DNA from 3 places in the Vibrio sp. AK197 genome. Region 3 is predicted to be linked to each of the others. Evidence: predicted binding sites of a transcription regulator. Region 3 holds the regulator's gene; each other region holds the start of a gene.

Region 1 (7,466 bases), 450 kb from region 3:
CCGCTGGAGTGCCAGTCCAACCGCTCCGCCACTTATATTAAGCCTCGTCAGAAATGACGGGGCTTTTTTACGTCTAAAGAAAAGGGAACAGTGCTGAGCGGTTGTTGACTAGGTTCTTTGACTTGCCTTGAGAGAAAGGCGGCCTGTTAGCTGACACTCACCTTTTTATTGCTGCTTATACGGCATCCAACCCTTCTATACATCCTAACTTCCTTGGTTATACTTTCCCTATCAAAAGGCTATCCCCCTTTGCGCTTGGTGAAAAGTCACTGAAAGAATAGAAGGCAGTACAGACTCGTTGATCTTGCAACAAATAGGCATGAGCCTTGAAACTAACGGGACCGTCAGCGTGTTTGCACCGTAGTTTTTATTATCTGTACGTATCAATGTTGTGTTTGGTTTGGCGTTACACCGCGGCGTATTTGCAGGATATCAGTAGTTGGCTGTTGGCGTGAAATGAAATAGGCATCAGTAGCGATTAAGCGATTTAATCACTTATGTTTTGATTCTACTGATAGTTAGTTTTGTTTTCTCGCTTGTTCAGGGTTTCGTTCATCTAAATACTGGCGATAAAAAAGCCGGCTATCTTGCCGGCTTTAAAGGTTAATGAGTCACATCAACTTTCTATTTTTTGGGTATTTGACTCACTCGATTCTGATTTGGGTTCTGCGCTTAATTCCATGTCACGCTCGGCTTTTTTTGCTTTTTCTATCATCGGAGTGATGGTTGAGCCTTGAATTAGGATAGAGAATACAACGACCGCATAAGTCATAACCAGAATGATTTCTTTCACATCAATTAACTTGTCAGGTACGACCCAAATTCCTGATGGAATAGATAGCGCCATCGCCAGCGCTAGGCCTCCACGTAATCCCCCCCAAGTAAGAATACGCACTGACCAAGGATTGTATTTACGATAGCGTTTGAATCCTAGGTAGGCCAAGAGAACACTCATATAACGAGCAGCGAGAACGAGAGGAATCGCTATGGCCATCATAATCCAGTCTTCTTTATGGAATTCAAACAGTAGCATCGACATACCGATAAGTAGAAACAAGACACCGTTAAGGAACTCATCAACCAATTCCCAGAAGTGATCTAAGTGATCTTCACTTTCTTTAGAGAAGCCAATAAATCGAGTCCAGTTACCAATCATGATGCCAGATACCACCATGGCTAACGGGCCAGAGACATGCAGAACTTCAGCAAATGCATAACCTGCTGTGGGTACGCCGATAGTGAGTAGTAATTCCATTGAGTGGTCGTTGGTGGCGCTAATCAAATAGTGGAAGATCAAGCCAAGAACAAACCCATAGGCAATTCCGCCAAGTGCTTCTCTTGCAAACAGTTCGGTTACACTACCTATAGTCGGAGCTTCGTGACCAAATGCGATGGTAAATAGAGTGACGAAAATAACTAAACCAAAACCATCATTGAATAGCGATTCTCCCTCTATTTGAGTCGAGATTCGGCGTGGCGCATTCAGTTTTTTAACAATAGCGAGAACGGCTATTGGGTCAGTAGGAGAAATGAGTGCGCCGAAAAGTAAGCAGTAAACGAGATCAAATTGAATGTGAAGAAGAAGGGTAATCCCGTAGAGAACGAAGCCGATAAAGAAGGTTGAAAATAGTGTGGCGCCCAGAGCAAGTAAAGTGATTTCCCATTTTTGGTCTTTCAAGTTGGGCAATTTGATGCCTAACCCACCCGCAAACAATAGAAAGCCGAGGATACCTTTGAGTAGGAAGTCTTCAAAATTAATTGCAGCAACCGTTCTGGTTGCTATCTCGGTCAAGTGAAACCAATTGTTTTGACCTGCAACGAGTATCAGTAATGATAACATCATTGAGCCTGCGGTGATGGCTATGGTGGTTTGCATCTTGCCTATCTTGCTGTTTACAAAGGCAATTAGCATTGCTGCTGCAGATAAAAAACAGAGTGTGTAATAGACTGACATATAACTCACTAACTGTAACAAAATATAAACAACGATTGTCTTCGCTACTTGTTTAAATGGCAAACATTTTTTTGATTAATTCTTATATCAATAAGGGACAAAAATTGTGCAATAAAGTCTATTTAGACGTCTAGACTCCTGAAGAGGGTGTGGTAGGATTGGGCAATAATAAAAGGAACGAGGCTGAGAACGTGGGAAGTAAGGTAAGACAACAGATAGAGTCGCTATTGGCACAACGCATCCTGTTGATTGATGGTGGCATGGGCACCATGATTCAAGGGCACAAGCTGGAAGAGCAGGATTATCGTGGCGAGCGATTTGCTGATTGGGGGTGTGACCTTAAAGGCAACAATGACCTGCTTGTCTTAACTCAACCTGAGTTGATCAAAGGCATTCATAGTGAATATCTTGAAGCGGGTGCGGACATTCTTGAAACCAACACCTTCAACGCGACCACCATCGCAATGGCTGATTACGAAATGGAAAGTATCAGCGAGGAGATAAACTATGAAGCGGCGCGTCTTGCGCGTGAAGTCGCTGATGAATGGACAGCAAAAACCCCCGATAAGCCTCGTTTTGTTGCGGGGGTGTTGGGGCCAACTAACCGTACCTGTTCTATCTCTCCAGATGTGAATGACCCTGGCTACCGAAATGTCTCGTTTGATGAGTTGGTAAAGGCGTATTCTGAATCGGTTCGAGCTTTAATTCGTGGCGGTAGTGATCTGATTTTGATTGAAACCATTTTTGACACGCTTAACGCGAAAGCGTGTGCTTTTGCTGTCGAAAGTGTGTTTGAGGAAGTGGGCGTTCAACTACCAGTGATGATCTCAGGCACCATCACAGATGCTTCCGGCCGTACCCTCTCGGGGCAAACAACCGAAGCGTTTTATAACGCACTACGCCATGTTCGCCCTATTTCCTTTGGACTTAACTGTGCTTTGGGGCCTGATGAATTGCGTCAGTATGTTGCGGAGTTATCACGCATCTCTGAATGCCATGTCTCGGCGCACCCTAATGCCGGTTTGCCGAACGCCTTTGGCGAATATGATTTATCGCCCGAAGATATGGCAGAGCACATAAAAGAGTGGGCGGAGTCCGGCTTTTTAAATTTAGTGGGTGGCTGTTGTGGGACAACTCCTGAACATATTCGCCAAATGGCGCTTGCAGTTGACTCTGTGCAGCCGCGCCCATTACCGGAATTACCCGTTGCTTGTCGATTGTCTGGCCTCGAACCTCTGACGATAGAAAAGGATACCCTGTTTATCAACGTCGGTGAGCGCACGAACGTTACCGGTTCTGCACGTTTTAAGCGTTTAATCAAAGAAGAACTGTACGATGAAGCCTTAGACGTTGCTCGCCAGCAAGTGGAGAATGGCGCGCAAATCATCGATATCAATATGGATGAGGGCATGCTTGATGCGCATGCGAGTATGGTGCGCTTTCTTAATCTTTGTGCATCAGAGCCTGAAATTTCTAAAGTGCCCATCATGGTCGATTCTTCCAAGTGGGATGTTATTGAAGCAGGGTTAAAATGCATTCAAGGCAAAGGCATTGTTAACTCTATCTCGCTTAAAGAAGGGAAAGACAAATTCATCCAGCAAGCCAAATTGATCCGCCGCTATGGCGCAGCGGTTATCGTGATGGCGTTTGATGAAGTTGGACAGGCTGACACTCGTGAGCGCAAAGTGGAAATTTGTACTAATGCGTATCGTATTTTGGTCGATGAAGTGGGCTTTCCGCCAGAAGACATTATTTTTGATCCCAATATTTTTGCCGTCGCGACCGGTATCGATGAGCATAATAACTATGCTGTTGATTTCATTGAGGCGGTTGCTGATATCAAGCGCACTCTGCCTTACGCGATGATTTCTGGAGGGGTTTCAAACGTCTCATTCTCTTTCCGTGGTAATAATTACGTGCGTGAAGCGATTCATGCGGTATTCCTCTATAACTGTTTTAAAAATGGTATGGATATGGGGATCGTTAATGCGGGTCAGCTTGAGATCTACGATAACGTACCTGAAAAGCTGCGTGAGGCGGTGGAAGATGTAGTCTTAAACCGTCGTGATGACGGGACTGAACGTTTATTGGATATCGCTGAAGAGTACCGCGAGAATGCGGTCGGGAAACAAGACGATGCCAGTGCGCTTGAATGGCGGACATGGCCAGTTGAAAAGCGGTTAGAGCATGCCTTAGTTAAAGGTATAACTGAATTCATCGTTGAGGATACGGAAGAAGCACGCTTGGCGGCCACAAAACCGCTCGAAGTAATTGAAGGCCCGCTGATGGATGGCATGAACGTGGTTGGTGATCTGTTTGGTGAAGGCAAGATGTTCTTACCACAGGTGGTGAAGTCAGCCCGTGTAATGAAGCAAGCCGTAGCGCACCTTGAGCCGTTTATTAATGCACTCAAGCAAGCTGGTTCCACTAACGGAAAAATTCTTCTAGCCACGGTGAAAGGCGATGTTCACGATATCGGTAAAAACATCGTTGGTGTGGTGTTGCAATGCAATAACTACGAGATCATCGATCTTGGCGTGATGGTACCGTGCGAGCAAATTCTCAAAGTAGCGAAAGAAGAAAACGTCGACATTATTGGTCTCTCTGGGTTGATTACGCCTTCTCTCGATGAAATGGTTCATGTTGCTAAAGAAATGGAGCGCCAAGGTTTTGAGTTGCCTCTGTTGATTGGTGGCGCGACCACGTCCAAAGCGCATACCGCTGTGAAGATTGAGCAGAACTACCGTCATCCCGTGGTTTATGTGAACAATGCTTCCCGTGCGGTTGGGGTATGCAGTTCATTGCTTTCCGACGAATTACGCCCTGCCTTTGTTGAAAAGCTGGATGCTGATTATGAGCGTGTACGCGATCAACATAATCGTAAAAAGCCAAGAACCAAACCAGTGACATTAGAACAGGCTCGCGCGAATAAAGTTGCTATTGATTGGAGTGACTACACGCCACCTCAACCCAAACAATCGGGCGTACATGTGTTTGAAGATTTTGATATCGCAACCCTACGTCAATATATTGATTGGACACCATTTTTTATGACTTGGTCGCTGGTTGGTAAATACCCGGCCATTTTGCAACATGAAGAAGTTGGTGAAGAAGCTCAGAACCTATTCAGGGACGCGAACGAATGGCTCGATCGTATCGAGAAAGAGGGCATGATTTCGGCCAAAGGGATGTGTGCCCTGTTCCCAGCTGCGAGCGTTGGAGACGATATTGAAGTCTACACTGATGAATCGCGTACTCAGGTCGCGCAAGTGCTGCATAACTTGCGTCAACAAACCGAAAAGCCCAAAGGCTATAACTACTGTTTGTCCGATTACATCGCTCCGAAAGAGAGCGGTAAAAAAGATTGGATTGGTGCGTTTGCCGTTAGTGGGGGATTTGGTGAGCGTGAACTAGCTGATGAGTTTAAAGCGCAAGGTGATGATTACAATGCGATTATGATTCAAGCCGTCGCAGACCGGTTGGCAGAAGCGTTTGCCGAATACCTACATGAGCGTGTTCGTAAAGAAATTTGGGGTTACGCAGTCGATGAGGACCTCACTAACGAGGATTTGATTCGTGAGAAGTACCAAGGTATTCGTCCGGCACCGGGGTACCCGGCTTGTCCTGAACACACCGAGAAAGGCGCATTATGGGCACTGCTTAACGTTGAAGAGACGATTGGTATGTCACTGACCACAAGCTATGCGATGTGGCCGGGCGCGGCGGTCTCGGGTTGGTATTTTTCACATCCTGATTCCCGCTACTTTGCTATTGCGCAAATTCAGCAAGACCAAGCAGAGAGTTATGCTCAACGTAAAGGCTGGGATGCCCTTGAAACCGAAAAGTGGTTAGGGCCCAATATGAACTAGTTCTGTTCTCGATATAAAAACGCCAGCATTACGCTGGCGTTTTTTGTTGTGGTTTATTCGAAGAGTTCTCTATGCAGTTTTTCAATCGCGGTTTTCGCCACCGACTCTTCCAACAAAAAGCATAGGTTATGCGGGCTTGCACCAAAGCAAATCATGCGCAGGTTATAGTCTTCTAGGGTACCGAACACTTGTTTTGCATGCCCACGATTACTGCTCATATTGTTACCAATCAGGGCGACCAAGCTTAGGTTTTGTTCGACATCAACGGTACATAACTCTTCAAGCTCCTCGCGTGCGGCTTGCGGAAGTTGAGGGGCGCCACCCGCAGTGCCTGTTTTGTCGAGTGTCAGAGAGACACTGATTTCTGAGGTTGTAATTAAATCGACCGAAACTTTGTGCTTGGCTAAAATTTCAAACACTTTGGCCAGGAAGCCATAGGCTTGGAACATTTTCGCACTGTGCAGCGTAATCATGGTCTGATTGGTACGAAGCGCAAGAGCACGAAATAGTGGGGAGCTCTCGACTTTACGGCGAATCCATGTTCCTCCGTTGTCCGGTTCTTTAGAGGAACCAACAAATACCGGAATATCGTGGCGCAGCGCAGGTAACAGCGTGGAAGGGTGCAGAATCTTGGCGCCAAAGTTGGCCATCTCTGAGGCTTCACTAAAGCTGATCTCAGGGATCGGTGTCGCTTTAGGGGCGATACGTGGATCGGTCGTGTAAATCCCTGGTACGTCAGTCCAAATCTCTAGCCCGCTAGATTTTACACCTTCAGCAATTAATGCGGCGCTGTAGTCACTGCCGCCACGGCCAAGTGTCGTAGTATTGCCTTCCTCATCACTTCCAATAAAGCCTTGAGTGATCACAACATGCTGCTGGCAAAGCGGCACCAACTTTTCTTGAGCCAATTGACTGATGGCTTCGAGTTGTGGCTCAGCTTGACCATAATCACTGTCGGTTCGCAGGACATCACGAATATCAAAGCGCATTGCGTCGATTCCACGCTCACGCATTAACTGAGTGAGAATATGTGTCGACATTAGCTCACCACAAGCAACAAGGTGATCGGTCAGTTTGGTGCTGGCTTGGATTGATGCTGCTTCCGCAAGGCTAGTAATGGTATCGAGAATCGTATAGACCTCGGCCGCAGTTTCGGCGGCATCCTTAAGCTGAGATAAAATGGTGTCGTGGATGTTGGCGAGTTTCTGTAACAGTTCAGCTCGGCGTTCTTGTTCGCTGACTCCGTTAGCGAGTTCAACCAAAAGGTTGGTGACACCAGAGCATGCACTGCTGACAACAAGTTTGGTGTTTGGATTGGCTTCGATAATGGCCGCACAACGGCTCATTGCTTCAAAGTTAGCGACGCTGGTTCCGCCAAATTTGGCAACGTTAAATGCGCTCACTGTAGGTCTCCCATGGCTTCCAAAAAGAATCAATAATCGATTACGAATAGAGTAATCAAACGTCCTGTCGATGAAGAGAGTGCTAGAGCAAAAAGAGAGGTTTAAAGATTTGAATAGTGACCTCAGAAGCCCTTCATCAGATAGCACTGATGACAGTTGCTGGGATTCAACCCAAGTCAACCGACAAACCAAATCCACATCTCTGGTTCATCTCGGCACTGCTCTCCCTCGATATGATGT
Region 2 (7,466 bases), 230 kb from region 3:
AGGCGCTACAGCGTTCGCTATCTGTTTATCTGTCTCACTTAATGGGCGCGCTTCTCCACGACCACCGGCAGCAAGGTTGCCGCGTGTCTCACCTTTGGCTGGAATTCGCGCTAAGCAGTATGGCATTGGTTCACCGTCAACGACCAGAATACGCTTGTCACCATTGCTAATATCTGGAACAAAGGTCTGTGCCATCGCGTAGTTTTGACCATGATTGGTCAAGGTTTCAATGATCACTGACACATTCGGATCATTCTCTTTGACGCGAAAGATAGACGCGCCGCCCATTCCGTCTAAAGGTTTAAGGATCACGTCCCCATGTTGTTCGCGAAATTCTTTAAATTTCTCTGCCTTACGTGTCACCATCGTGGTTGGTGTGAGCTCAGGGAACCAAGCGGTAAACAGCTTTTCGTTACAGTCACGCAGGCTTTGCGGTTTGTTGACGATCAATGTGCCTTTTTCTTCTGCACGCTCGAGAATATAAGTTGCGTAGATAAACTCGGTATCAAAAGGCGGATCCTTACGCATTAATACGGCATCAAGCTCAGAAAGCTCAATCGATTGTTCAGATTTAAACTGATACCAGCCGTTTGGATCCTCTTTTAGCTCTATGATTTTGGTGTCAGCCATTGCAACACCTTGATCTAAATGTAGATCATTCATTTCCATGTAGTGAATTTCATAGCCACGACGCTGTGCTTCAAGCAGCATCGCAAAACTAGAATCTTTTTTGATATTGATGTCCGAGATCGGGTCCATCACTATGCCGAGTTTAATCATTGAGCTTCTCCGGTTTAACCAAGGTCACCAAAGCGAACTTGGAGGGCAGTAATTGCGGTAAGAGCCGCGGTTTCGGTGCGTAGTACGCGAGGTCCAAGCAGCGTCTCTTCAAATTGGTATTGGTGTGTCATGTCTATTTCTTGTGCCGAAAGCCCACCTTCGGGACCAATTAATAGGCGCACTTTTGTTACAGGCGCTGGTAGCGTATTGATTGAGTAGGTTGCTCGTGGATGCAAATTGAGCTTCAAGCCGTCGTACTCTTCTTCACACCATTGCTCAAGTTGCATGATGGGGCGAATTTCAGGCACTCGGTTACGACCACTTTGTTCACAAGCGGCAATGGCGATTTTTTGCCATTGAATCAGTTTCTTCTCAAACCGCTTTGGATCGAGTTTAACACCGCAACGTTCTGAAATCAGTGGAGTAATCGTGTTTACCCCTAACTCAACCGACTTTTGGATGGTGAATTCCATCTTGTCACCACGGGAAATGACTTGGCCTAAATGCAAATCAAGGGGGGACTCGACATCACGTTCGACCCGCTCTTGAGGTTTTACCAGCACATTCTTTTTGCTGACCTCTTCAATCACAGCTGGGAATTCAGCGCCACTGCCATCAAATAACAACACTTCTTGCCCAGGTTTCATTCGCAGTACACGGCCTACGTGGCCCGCTGCATCTTCACTTAAAGGCAGAGTGTTTAGCTGATGAATGATTTCAGGATGATAAATTCGAGGGATGCGCATGGTTATTTGAATTTTCCTACAAATAGTTAATGACTAACATGGATGCTTTATATCGAAAAAACAAGGGCAAACCACCAAAGCCATGGGGATTTGCCCTTGTGCAATGGGGTCTAAGTTTAGTGCTTTTGGCAGGCTTTGACGACAAACGGGTTATGATTCCCTTGAACTTCGGCGATCCGCCTGTCACGTTCACACTCCCATCCATCTGCGGGATAGGTGTTATTCCATGCGTTCATCAGGTTTGTTTGCTGTTTTGAAAGGCGAAACCCGTATTTTTGGCTCATATACAGATAGGTTCTGGCAATTGAGCCTCGCGCGCGATCCGGTGGCATGACTTTACGTTGTTTGAAGTTGACTTGCATGTCACAGCGACCGTAGGTTACACCATCAACGCCATTCCACTGGCTAAAATTATAGTTGGAACGATCGCCATTCACTTCTCCAATCGCTGGCGTTAGGTTATGGAGATCCGCTTCCATCAAGCGAAATGTTTGATCATGACGCGTGCAGTTTTTACGTCCTCCTTGTTGCCAACATTGACGCTGATGACCAAATTGCCAAGCTGGAACAACGTGCTCCCACTCAATTCGGCTTGCGCGTTTGGGCTGTTTTCTTACTTGATAGCCACAGTTAATCAGTTCTGGCTTGCCTTTTTTACCTTGCCACTCGATATCACAGCCACAGTAGAAACTTACCGGATGGGTTTGATAGATTTTAACGGCTTGACGTTTGGCACTTGAGAATGAGGTTGGGTGTCCTGCCCAAACAGAAAAGGCCATCATTGCGATAACGCAAGCAGACCCGAGACGAACAATCGACATGATTTAAAAGTATTAGAAAAGTATGACAATGTGCATTCTATCATGCATTTTTAGAGTGAAATATTGTCATTGCTTTTCAAAACTTTGAAGCAGGCTGGCATTAAGTCAGTTGTTTACCCGTAAACGACAAAGTTTGTTGGCATTGCTGGCAACGGTATTGAGCTTGACCTTTGAGTATTTTGTTATGACGACGAATGGTTAAGGCATGTTGACGACAGCCACATTGATATTCAAACGTTTTGCCTTGTACTGACGTAACTGAAAATTGATGGGTGGTGTTGGCCGAAACGCCAAAGACTTGCTCCATGACCATCTGCCATTCTTTACCGTGTGGGCGTACGCGACCAAATAACTGCCAAGTGAGTAAATGTGCGGTTTCATGAGGTACTACTTCGTCGATAAACGCCTGCGGATTTTCAGCAAACAACGTGGGGTTGAGGCGAATTTCGTTGAGCTGAAGTAGTGCTTTACCTGCGCTTTTTCCCCTCAATTTATAGTTCAGTTTAGGTAAGGAAAAGTCACGTTTAAAGTATTCACTCGCTTGGGTAATACAGTGTTGCATGCGCGCGACAGCGCGATAGTGAAGCTCAAAGTTATCCATCAAATCTCTCAAATAGAAAAAAACTCGGCGCGAAGCCGAGTAATACATCATACCAGTTGAAGATAGATGTTAGGAGTCATCATGGAGTATGTTTTTTCTTTATTGTTTCTTGGTAGGCGTGCCAAGTTCCGTAACCGAGTAGCGGCATTGTCACTAACATTCCTATGCCGTAAGTTGCAAAGCCGATCAATAATCCGCCAGCGATCAGTGCTGCCCAAACGATCATTGCCGGGATATTGGATTTAACTGCGTTGAAGCTGGTGAATACGGCGGTCATCATGTCGACTCGGCGTTCCATCATAAGAGGGATAGAAAAAGCGGAGATACTAAAGACAATGGCAGCCAGCACTAGACCGACCAAACTACCAATCACTAAAAATGGTAGAAATTCGGTGAGCGGCGCGCCTTGTACCGAAGGGTAGAGTGCGTGAAGCAGCGCAGCAATGCGCATCCAAAAAATCATCGCGACGGCGAGCAGAACCGCAAACGCCCATTGGGAGGTTGAATTGCGTCCAATAGCTCGCATTGAGTGCATTAGCTTGGCTGAGTGGCCTTTTTCTCGCTCCCAGCTCGCATCGTACAAGCCTAGCGCTAAAAATGGCCCAATCAACATATAAACAACCAAACTGGGCATCACCACTAAGTGAGTGCCTTGCCATTGGATCAGTAGCACAATACCGATGGCTGCTCCCATAAAACACAGGCCATAAAAAGCACTAATCAGTGGCATTCGAATTAAGTCATTGAGGGCAAGGCTAAGCCAGTGAAAGGGCGCGCTAACAGCCAGTGTATTGCAGGGGATGGTACGAGCGTATTCGGAGTCGGGCACCGGTTTGCTCGGCATATTTGATGGGTTAACAGTACGAGGCATAACTCCTCCTGAAACGAACAAAATGGAGAGTCAACGAAAGTTGGTATACAAACCAAGCGTAGACTCGCCAAGGTTGGCTAACGAAAACACGGATTTAACGTTTCTTTAACTATTGTCCGAGATCCCTAAAAATACAATGTGCATCAAGAGAAATTTCCTTTCCTCAACAAAAAAGCCTCGGCTTAAACCGAGGCTTTAAAATGTAACTGATTAAATTTACTTATTTAATTCCAGCGAAGTCACGTAGGATAGCGGCTTTATCCGTTTTCTCCCAAGGGAACTCTTCACGACCAAAGTGGCCGTATGCTGCTGTCTTCTTGTAAATAGGTTGTAACAAGTTAAGCATTTCTTGTAGGCCGTATGGGCGTAGGTCAAAGTGTTGACGAACCGCTTCAACGATGATGTCAGAAGCGACTTTTTCAGTTCCGAACGTTTCCACCATGATAGATGTTGGCTCTGCAACACCAATCGCGTATGAGAGTTGGATTTCACAGCGATCCGCAAGACCTGCCGCAACGATGTTTTTCGCTACGTAACGTGCTGCGTAAGCGGCACTACGGTCAACTTTGGATGGATCTTTACCTGAGAACGCGCCGCCACCATGACGAGCAGCGCCGCCGTAGGTATCAACGATGATTTTACGACCCGTCAAACCACAGTCACCCATTGGACCACCGATAACAAAACGACCCGTTGGGTTGATAAAGAATTTTGTCTCTTTATTTAGCCACTCTGATGGCAGCACTGGCTTGATGATCTCTTCCATGACCGCTTCGCGTAGGTCTGGCGTTGAGATTGAATCAGCGTGTTGGGTAGATAGTACGACTGCATCAATACCGACAATCTTACCTTGGTCGTATTGGAACGTAACCTGAGATTTCGCATCAGGACGAAGCCAAGGCAGTGTACCGTTTTTACGTACTTCTGCTTGCTTTTGAACTAGGCGGTGTGAGTAAGTGATTGGCGCAGGCATCAGCACGTCAGTTTCATTACATGCATAACCAAACATGATGCCTTGGTCGCCCGCACCTTGTTCTTTAGGATCGGTTTTGTCGACGCCTTGGTTGATGTCAGGTGACTGCTTACCAATAGTGTTGAGTACGGCACAAGAGTCCGCATCAAAGCCCATGTCTGAATGAACATAACCGATTTCACGTACGGTTTTACGAGTTAACTCTTCGATGTCAACCCAAGCCGAGGTGGTGATTTCACCGCCGACCATTACCATGCCGGTTTTCACGTATGTTTCACATGCTACACGTGCTTTTGGATCTTGTTCGAGAATGGCATCAAGAACAGCATCAGAAATTTGGTCTGCGATTTTATCTGGATGACCTTCTGAAACAGACTCAGAAGTAAACAGGTGCTTAGCCATGAGAGCTCCACTATTGATTAAGTTGACGATACTCGTCGTTCGACCAATATCGCAATAGACAAATTTGTAGGCGTTTCTACATCTAGACGTCTATTCTAATTTTAAATACTCGAATTACAAGTTATTTTTTTGAACGAGAATAGTTAATCGATTGCATTTAAACCTGATGAAATACCGTTACATCTTAAAGTAGCCTAGTTCAATAGCGTGATTTTGGTGATAAATCCTCGCCAAAAGGTTTGCACGCATATAGGGGCTTTGCGACAATGCTGGCAGTTTTTTCTTACTGTTTTTAAAGACACTCAGGAGCAGACATGTCTTCCAGCAATTCTCTTTCACGTCGTGAGTTAGCGAACGCGATTCGTGCCCTCGCAATGGATGGCGTTCAAAAAGCAAATTCAGGTCACCCAGGTGCCCCGATGGGGATGGCGGATATCGCCGAAGTACTTTGGCGTTCACACCTAAACCACAACCCAGCGAACCCAAACTGGGCAGACCGTGACCGCTTCGTGCTGTCTAACGGTCACGGCTCAATGCTGATCTACTCTCTGCTTCATCTTTCTGGCTACGACTTGCCAATTGAAGATCTAAAGAACTTCCGTCAGCTGCATTCAAAAACACCGGGTCACCCTGAATATGGTTATGCGCCGGGTATTGAAACGACGACCGGTCCACTTGGCCAAGGTATTAGCAATGCGGTTGGTATGGCACTGGCTGAAAAAGCATTAGCCGCGCAGTTTAACAAAGAAGGTCACGATATCGTTGACCACTATACTTACGCGTTCCTTGGCGATGGCTGTTTGATGGAAGGCATTTCTCATGAAGCAAGCTCACTAGCGGGCACGCTTGGCCTTGGCAAATTAATCGCGTTCTGGGATGACAACGGCATTTCTATCGATGGTCACGTTGAAGGCTGGTTCTCTGACGATACAGCAAAACGTTTTGAATCGTACGGCTGGCATGTGATCCCTGCGGTTGATGGTCACGATCCTGAAGCGATTAATGCCGCCATTGAAGCCGCGAAAGCCGAAACGGCTCGCCCAACGCTGATTTGTACTAAAACCATTATCGGTTTTGGCTCACCAAACAAATCGGGCTCACATGACTGTCACGGCGCGCCGCTAGGTGATGACGAAGTGAAAGCAGCACGTGAATTCCTAGGTTGGGAATACGGTCCGTTTGAAATTCCTGCCGATATCTACGCTGAGTGGAATGCAAAAGAAGCCGGCTCTGCTAAAGAATCAGCATGGGATGAAAAATTTGCCGCTTACGCCAAAGCGTACCCAGAGTTAGCCGCAGAATTTAAACGTCGTGTCGATGGTGACCTACCCGCTGAGTGGGAAGCGAAAGCGTCGAAAATCATTGCCGACCTGCAAGCAAACCCAGCTAATATCGCATCACGTAAAGCATCACAAAATGCACTAGAAGCATTTGGTGCGCTACTCCCTGAATTTATGGGCGGCTCGGCGGACCTTGCGCCATCGAACCTTACTATCTGGTCAGGCTCTCAATCCATTACTGCGGATGACGCATCAGGTAACTACATTCACTACGGTGTGCGTGAGTTTGGTATGACGGCCATCATCAACGGTATCGCATTGCACGGCGGTTTTATTCCTTACGGTGCGACCTTCCTGATGTTTATGGAATACGCGCGTAATGCAATGCGTATGGCGGCACTGATGAAAGTGCAAAACATCCAAGTGTATACGCACGACTCGATTGGCCTTGGTGAAGATGGCCCAACTCACCAACCGGTTGAACAAATTGCCACACTGCGTCTAACGCCAAACATGAGCACATGGCGTCCATGTGACCAAGTGGAATCCGCAGTGGCTTGGAAACTGGCTATTGAACGTAAAGATGCGCCAACCGCGCTGATTTTCTCGCGCCAAAACCTTGCTCAGCAAGATCGTAATGAGCAGCAATTGGCTGATATCGCCAAGGGTGGTTACATCCTGAAAGATTGCGAAGGCAAACCTGAACTTATTTTGATCGCGACTGGCTCAGAAGTTGAGATTGCAGTTAATGCTGCGGCAGAGCTTAGCGCTTCAGGTAAACAAGTTCGTGTGGTATCCATGCCATCCACTGATGCGTTTGATAAGCAAGATGCGGCGTACCGTGAAGCGGTATTGCCATCAGATGTAACGGCTCGTGTTGCGGTGGAAGCTGGTATTGCCGATTACTGGTACAAGTACGTGGGTCTTAACGGCCGCGTTGTGGGCATGACAACCTTTGGTGAGTCTGCGCCAGCTGGTGAGCTATTCAAACT
Region 3 (7,466 bases):
ATCAAAGCAAGCTTTTAAAGTGGGGTAGTTTAAGAACAAATACGCGTTCAGGTCAGATCTGTGTTAAATCACGCTGATTTTTTAGCCGAATAGACCACATTTGCAAATATAGCGCGTGTGTCTAGGGATGTGGCTGAGTAGAATGAACGCAGGGTGACACTAAACCGAATGATATTAAGGGTAGGCAAACATGTCTTTTGAAGTACTAGAGCAACTAGAAGCAAAAATTCAAACCGCAGTCGATACCATTGCACTATTGCAAATGGAAGTTGAAGAACTAAAAGAAGAAAAAGCGAAACTGACGACTGAAGCTGAAGAGTTACGCAGCAGCCGTGAAGAGTTAGAGCAAAAATCACAACAGATGCAGCAAGAGCATCAAGCATGGCAAGAGCGTATTCGTAACTTGCTTGGCAAAATGGATGAAGTGGAATAAGCCTTTGCTGCAAAGTGATACTTGAACGAAAAACGCCAACATGAAGTTGGCGTTTTTTTATGGGATAAACATGGAGGCGGTCAACCCTTCATGTTGGGTGTCCCGTTACGCTTTTGGGCGCACACCTAGCGTATGACAAAGGGCGTAAGTCATCTCAGCTCGGTTCAGGGTGTAGAAGTGGAAGTCTTTCACCCCTTCACGGCTAAGCACGCGGATCATATCGATCGCTTGGCTCGCTCCGACCAGTTGGCGAGTGGTTGGATCGTCGTCCAATCCTTCAAATTGACGTGCCATCCAACCGGGTACTTTGACGTTGTTTTGCGCCGCAAAGCGGGAGGCCTGCTTAAAGTTGGAGACCGGTAGGATGCCAGGGACGATTTCGACATCAATACCAGCGGCTACGCAGCGATCACGAAAACGCAGATAACTTTCCACATCGAAAAAGAACTGAGTAATCGCGCGATTGGCGCCCGCATCTACTTTGCGTTTCAGGTTCAAAAGATCGGCTTGCGCACTTTTCGCTTCTGGGTGAACTTCAGGAAATGCAGCAACCGAAATATCAAAATCGTGGCGCGACTTCAATAATTCAACTAGATCGGACGCATACATTTGTGGTGCGCCGCCACCCGGTGGAATATCGCCACGCAGAGCAACAATGCTCTCAATGCCATTGGCCCAGTAGTCATCGGCAATTTTTGTCAGCTCTTCGCGGCTGGCGTCAATACAGGTGAGGTGGGGTGTGGCGACCAAGCCAGTTTGAGATTTAATTTCTTTGATGATCGAATGCGTGCGATCACGCTCGCCAGAGTTCGCGCCATACGTCACCGAGACAAACTTCGGTTGCAGTGTTTTTAGGCGATGTACCGAATTCCACAATGTTTCCTCCATCTTTTCGCTGCTTGGCGGAAAGAATTCAAATGACACATTGATGTTGTCTGACAGTTCAGCAATGTTCTGGTTTAAGGCGTCAATGTGCCCAGCGTGCGTATATCCCATGTGTTTTCTCCTGTGGTGACCAGCCACATCCATCAACTAAAAATTATTTTTACGTTTAGACGTCTATATGTCCAAAGAATGTAATGAATAGCTTTTAATGTCAACTGTCTCATTATGAATTTTTCTCAAGTTAATAATGAGGGTTTCTCAATCATTCGCTGTATCAAGCGTTCTGGTGGCTATTTAAGCATATCGGGGTTTGAGCAAGTTGCGAAACTGTGAGGTGAAACAGCGGTGCGGATGGGGAAGAAGGGAAGTGAACACAACAAAGCCGCCACTTACATTATGCAAGTGGCGGCCTTTAATCACAGCATGCTGGCCAGAAGGTTCAAGTCTGATTGAATCGCGCCAGCGGTGACTTCACGCCCTGCTCCTGGGCCGCGAATCACCAGCGGGTTGTCTTTGTACCACTTACTCTCAATCGCGAAGATATTATCGCAAGGCAGTAAGTTGGCGAGCGCATGTTCTTTATTCAAGGCTTCGACACACACGCTAGCTTGACCATTTTTCTCAAGGCGAGCCACGTAGCGCAGCACTTTCTCTTCCCGCTGCGCTTTCTCTAAGCGTTCCGCTAAACGTTCGCTCAGAAGGTTGCCGTTATCTAGGAAGTCGTCCAGTGTCATCTCGCGTAGTTCTGCAGGGACTAAAGACTCGACTTTAACCTGTTCGGGTTCAAGCTGAAGCCCTGATTCACGGGCCAAAATCACTAATTTACGCATGACATCTGAGCCATCTAGGTCGCTACGAGGGTCCGGCTCGGTCAAGCCTTGCTGCCAAGCAAGATCCACCAGTTCGATAAACGGGACGCTGCCATCATATTGCTGGAAAAGCCATGACAGAGTACCGGAGAAAATACCGGATAGGGCGACGATTTCATCGCCGCTTTCGCGCAAGTCGCGAACGGTATGATTAATCGGTAACCCAGCACCAACGGTTGCGTTATATAACCAATGACGGTTGATTTTAAAGAACGCGTCTTGCACTTGATGATAATAATCACCCGATGCAGAGCCCGCGACTTTATTCGCCGAGATTAGGTGCATGCCTTGCTCTGCGATTTCTAGATAGCGCGCAGCAAGTTCTTTGCTGGCGGTGACATCCAGCACCACGGCATCATCAAAACTTTGAATTGCCCCAATGCGTTGGATCCACTCGTTATCTTGGTAGGAGATTGCTTCATCGGCGAATCGAGCATCGACGGTATTGGGATCGATCCCTTGTTCATCAAACCAATACGTCTGGCTATCGACCACTGCAATTAGCTCGAAACTCATGCCGTGACGTTTTTCGATTTCCGGTTTTTGTTCAGCAAATAATTTAAGCCAACTGGTTCCGATATTGCCTTTACCACACAATACGATGGCCACGCGCTTTTGCGCTTGAAATAGCTGAGTATGAATGCCTTCAACCAGACTTTGAGTTTCCGTTGAGCGCAGTACCGCCACCAAACTGAGCGCAGAGTCGGTCTCAGAAATAAATTCGACCGGGGCGTTTTTCAGTTGTTGATAGAAACCATAACAGTGATTTGGGTTTTTGGTGACTCCGGCCCCCACCGCGGCGACTAAACAATACCCTTCTTTAAGTTTGAGATCGGCTTCGGTTGCCATGTCTTGAAGAAAGCTCAGCGCGCCCGTGGCGATTTCCGCCGTGTATGCCAACTGAAGAACATGTTGGTCACTTTGTACTTCATAGGCTAAGGGTTGGAGCTGGGCTCGCTTCAAGGTCTCTAACACATTGGTTTGCAAGCGCTTAAAATCGTGACCTGAGGCGAAACTGAGCTCAATCAGTAGGACATCGTCCAGTGAGGTAATGATCTTTGCACCGCGACCCGAGGCGAGGACACGTTCAATACGAGTTGAGCCAGACTCCGGTTGATAGCTGCAGCGTAGGTGAAGATCCATCGCACTTTGCGCCACGGGCTGCAAGGTTCGGCTGTGTAATACTGGTGCGGCTAGCCTTGCTAATTCACTGGCTTCATCAAGGCGGATCAATGGCAATAAACACGCCTCAGAGACGATTCTTGGGTCAGCACTGAATACGCCAGCAACGTCACTCCAAATCGTGACTTGGCTGACTTGAGCCAATGCGCCAATTATGGTTGCCGAGTAATCTGAACCGTTGCGTCCAAGAAGTACCGTATGCCCTTGATCGTTTTGCGCCATGAAACCTGTTACCACGATGCGATGCCCAGAATGCTGCGCCAAAATCGCTTGTAATAGAGGGTATGAAGCACCTTGGTCAATTTCGGGTTGAGTGCCCGTTTGTGCCCGTAAGAAAGCCCGTGAGTCTTGAGAGACACTGTTCAGTTCAAGTTGTGTTAAAAGCGCAGCAAGCAAGCGCGCTGACCACGTTTCGCCATGACCGAGCACCGCCGCGCGCTGCTCTGCAGTAAGCGGCGCATTGAGTTCACCCAATGTGGTAAATTCATCTTGCAGCGCTGAGAGTAGCGGTGTTTGTGCATCTTCTTCTAATAGTTCACAGACCAAATCGGTCTGAAACTGGCGCAGCGCTTGCAAAACTTCATGGGCCACTCGGCCATCTTTATGCAGGGCGTCAGTAAACTCAATTAAGCGGTTGGTGGTTTTGCCCGCCGCCGAGACCACAATCAAGTCATCGGCATTTGAGTACTGCTTTAAAATGTTGGCTACACGGCGGTAGCATTCGGGGTCTGCTAGGCTGCTGCCACCGAATTTATGTAGTTGTCGAGGGTGAGTCATCACCACCTCTCCTTAAACGAGATTGAAAGCTTGGTCGAGATCGGCAATTAAGTCTTGTGCATCTTCAAGGCCAACTGAAAGTCGAAGCAGTTGATGTGAGACGCCAGCTTCCGCTAAAGCGGCTTCGCCCATAGCACGATGAGTCATGGTCGCCGGATGGCAAATCAGGCTTTCGACGCCACCAAGGGACTCGGCAAGTGAAAACAGTTTTAAGCCGGTTACAAAGGTTTGGAGCTGCTCATAACTGCCAGCAAACTCAAAGCTGAGCATCGAGCCAAATCCTGATTGCTGTTTTTTAGCGATCTCATGGCCTGGATGTTCAGGCAAGCTTGGATGAAAAATAGCGCCAACCAAAGGTTGGGTTTTGAGGTAATCAAGAATGCTCAATGAGCTCTCTTCATGCACACGCATTCTTGCGCCCAAGGTACGAATTCCGCGCAGTGTTAGGTAGCTATCAAATGGCGTGCCGGTTGCGCCAATGCAATTACCCCACCAAGCGAGTTGCTCAGCGTGCTCTTGCTGTTTAGCAATGACTACCCCACCAATCACATCAGAGTGACCATTAATAAATTTAGTGGTGGAGTGAATAACAAAGTCCGCACCGAGTTCTAAAGGCTTTTGGTACACCGGTGTCAAAAAGGTGTTGTCGACAGCAACCAGAGCGCCGACTTGTTTGGCTTTTTGGCACGTTTTTTCGATATCGACCACGCGTACCAAAGGGTTAGACGGGGTTTCTAGCAAAATCAGTTTTGGTTTTTTCGCAATCGCCGCATCAAAGGCGGCTTGGTCGGATTGGTCAACAAATTCGACCTTGAAATCACCTTTTTGTGAGCGGGTATTAAACAAGCGGTAAGTGCCGCCATAACAGTCATGGGGAGCAATAATCAGGTCATCAGGGCCAATAAAGGCTGATACCCATAAGTTCAGAGCAGAGGTGCCACAGTTGGTGACAACGGCTCCCTGACCGGATTCCAATTCGTAAAGCGCTTGTTCTAATAGCCCGCGGTTTGGGTTTCCTGAGCGCGTATAGTCATACTTAGGCACATCACCAAACGCAGGGAAACCATAGTTGGTTGATAGATAAATCGGTGGCACAACCGCGTGATGTTGTGTGTCAGATTCAATCCCAGTTCTTACCGCTATTGTGGCAGGTTTGTGAGTACTCATAAGATTTCCTTGCGAAGAGAATGACTTGTTAATTGGAATGCGCTATATATGGGGAGTGAATCGGTTATAGAGTGAACAAACTGCTCAAAAAACATCGATCCATTCATTTCCATTCCATACCCCGCCACTTTACTTTGCTAAAAATGAGACGTCAACACTTCTAGACGTCTATATGTCTTTGCTTATAGACTTAAAAGCCGCTAAAATTGTGGGTCTAAAACTAATTCCTAAACTTTTACGAAGGTGCGCAATGGCAGACTGGAATGGGGAATACATAAGCCCATATGCTGAACATGGCAAAAAGAGTGAGCAAGTAAAAAAAATTACCGTATCTATTCCATTGAAAGTATTGAAAGTTTTGACTGATGAGCGTACTCGTCGTCAAATCAACAACCTGCGTCATGCCACCAATAGTGAGCTGTTGTGTGAGGCGTTTCTGCATGCGTATACCGGGCAACCCCTGCCAACGGATGAAGATTTGCGCAAAGATCGCCCAGACGATATTCCTGCTGAAGTGAAAAGACTGATGACAGAAATGGGTATTGAGTTTGAATCTTACAATGATGAGTAAGTCTGCTGTAAGAAATAGTGCTACTTAGATTCCACTTTTCCAAATTGATAGCGCTGTGTTTACACAAAAAAAGGTTGGCATTTGCCAACCTTTTTTCTATCAAGAACCACATCTAAAGAGCCTCAATGCGCGCTTTGGGTTTTCACCGCTTTGCACTCGATTCAGGCCTCTCATGATGCTTAGTCTTGCATATAGTTTTCTGGCATATCGATACGCGCCACACCCGATTCAACCGCCGCTTCAGCAACGGCACGGGCCACTCGAGGGAGCAATCGCTTATCCATTGGTTTGGGAATAATGTATTCAGGACCAAACTGCAGTGATTCCACACCTGCGGCGTTAAGTACCTCGGCAGGAACGTCTTCTTTGGCGAGTTGGCGTATGGCTTCAACCGCCGCCAATTTCATTTGATCATTAATTTCGCTAGCACGCACATCCAGTGCGCCACGGAAAATAAATGGGAAACACAGAACGTTATTGACCTGGTTTGGGTAGTCACTGCGTCCGGTTCCCATAATCAAATCATTACGCACTTCGTGAGCAATCGATGGTTTGATTTCAGGATCAGGGTTAGAACACGCAAAGACCACTGGCTTATCTGCCATCAATTTTAGCGCGTCAGCAGAAAGAAGGTTTGGACCAGAAACACCAAGGAAAAGATCGGCGCCTTCAATCACATCTTCTAAGGTACGTTTATCGGTGTTGTTGGCAAACAACTGCTTGTATTCGTTAAGATCATCACGGCGAGTATGGATGACGCCTTTGCGGTCAAGCATGTAGATTTTTTCACGCATTGCGCCGCATTTAATTAGCAGTTCCATACAGGCGACTGCGGCCGCGCCAGCGCCTAGACACACGATGGTTGACTCTTCAAGTTTCTTACCCTGTAGCTCAATCGCATTAAGCATACCTGCGGCGGTGACGATGGCGGTACCATGTTGATCATCGTGAAAAACGGGCACATCACAACGTTCAATGAGGCGTTTTTCGATTTCAAAGCAGTCAGGGGCCTTGATATCTTCAAGGTTAATGCCGCCAAAGGTGTCCGCAATATTTGCAACGGTATCAACGAATTCGTCAATGGTGCGATGTTTTACTTCAATATCAATGGAATCCAACCCTGCGAATCGCTTGAATAACAGCGCTTTCCCTTCCATCACTGGTTTTGATGCCAGCGGTCCTAAATTCCCTAGACCTAAAATAGCGGTACCGTTTGAAATCACCGCTACCATGTTGCCCTTTGCTGTATAGCGATACACCGTGTCTGGATTTTGTGCGATTTCACGAACCGGTTCGGCAACGCCTGGGCTATATGCGAGAGCAAGATCAAGGGCTGAGTCAGCAGGTTTGGTTAACTCAACTGAAATTTTACCAGCGGTTGGTTTGGCATGGTAATCCAGGGCTTGTTGGCGAAATTGCTCTTCCGCAGAGAGCGTTTGGTTGTCATCAGACATATGTTTAGGTGCTCATTTGATGGGGGAAAGATAATTTTAATCTATGGTACCGAGGCTGCCTAGACACTAGGCTGACTTAGATCAGTCAAAATGACTAAATATCGAAGAGATAAGACCAGATAACGTTT

The links. The regulator MetJ, encoded in region 3, represses methionine synthesis genes. The targets are predictions, from matches to a motif close to TTAGACNTNTANANGTCTAA.
Region 1: metH (methionine synthase) is a predicted target of MetJ. The motif match lies at 2,077-2,096, and genes of this name have one in related genera.
Region 2: metK (methionine adenosyltransferase) is a predicted target of MetJ. The motif match lies at 5,269-5,288, and genes of this name have one in related genera.

What each region holds. Positions count from the first base shown of each region.
Region 1 covers NZ_CP096430.1:274,612-282,077, forward strand. The annotation lists gene M1D72_RS08485 (cation:proton antiporter) at 617-1,954, opposite strand; gene metH (methionine synthase) at 2,146-5,823, shown strand; gene lysC (lysine-sensitive aspartokinase 3) at 5,877-7,226, opposite strand; lysine riboswitch at 7,345-7,466, opposite strand, start outside.
Region 2 covers NZ_CP096430.1:2,722,490-2,729,955, reverse strand. The annotation lists gene gshB (glutathione synthase) at 1-780, opposite strand, end outside; gene rsmE (16S rRNA (uracil(1498)-N(3))-methyltransferase) at 795-1,526, opposite strand; gene M1D72_RS19670 (endonuclease) at 1,643-2,308, opposite strand; gene M1D72_RS19665 (SprT family zinc-dependent metalloprotease) at 2,448-2,948, opposite strand; gene M1D72_RS19660 (DUF2189 domain-containing protein) at 3,028-3,819, opposite strand; gene metK (methionine adenosyltransferase) at 4,040-5,194, opposite strand; gene tkt (transketolase) at 5,509-7,466, shown strand, end outside.
Region 3 covers NZ_CP096430.1:2,953,051-2,960,516, reverse strand. The annotation lists gene zapB (cell division protein ZapB) at 191-433, shown strand; gene metF (methylenetetrahydrofolate reductase) at 539-1,429, opposite strand; gene M1D72_RS20835 (bifunctional aspartate kinase/homoserine dehydrogenase II) at 1,735-4,146, opposite strand; gene M1D72_RS20830 (O-succinylhomoserine (thiol)-lyase) at 4,159-5,313, opposite strand; gene metJ (met regulon transcriptional regulator MetJ) at 5,564-5,884, shown strand; gene M1D72_RS20820 (malic enzyme-like NAD(P)-binding protein) at 6,064-7,338, opposite strand.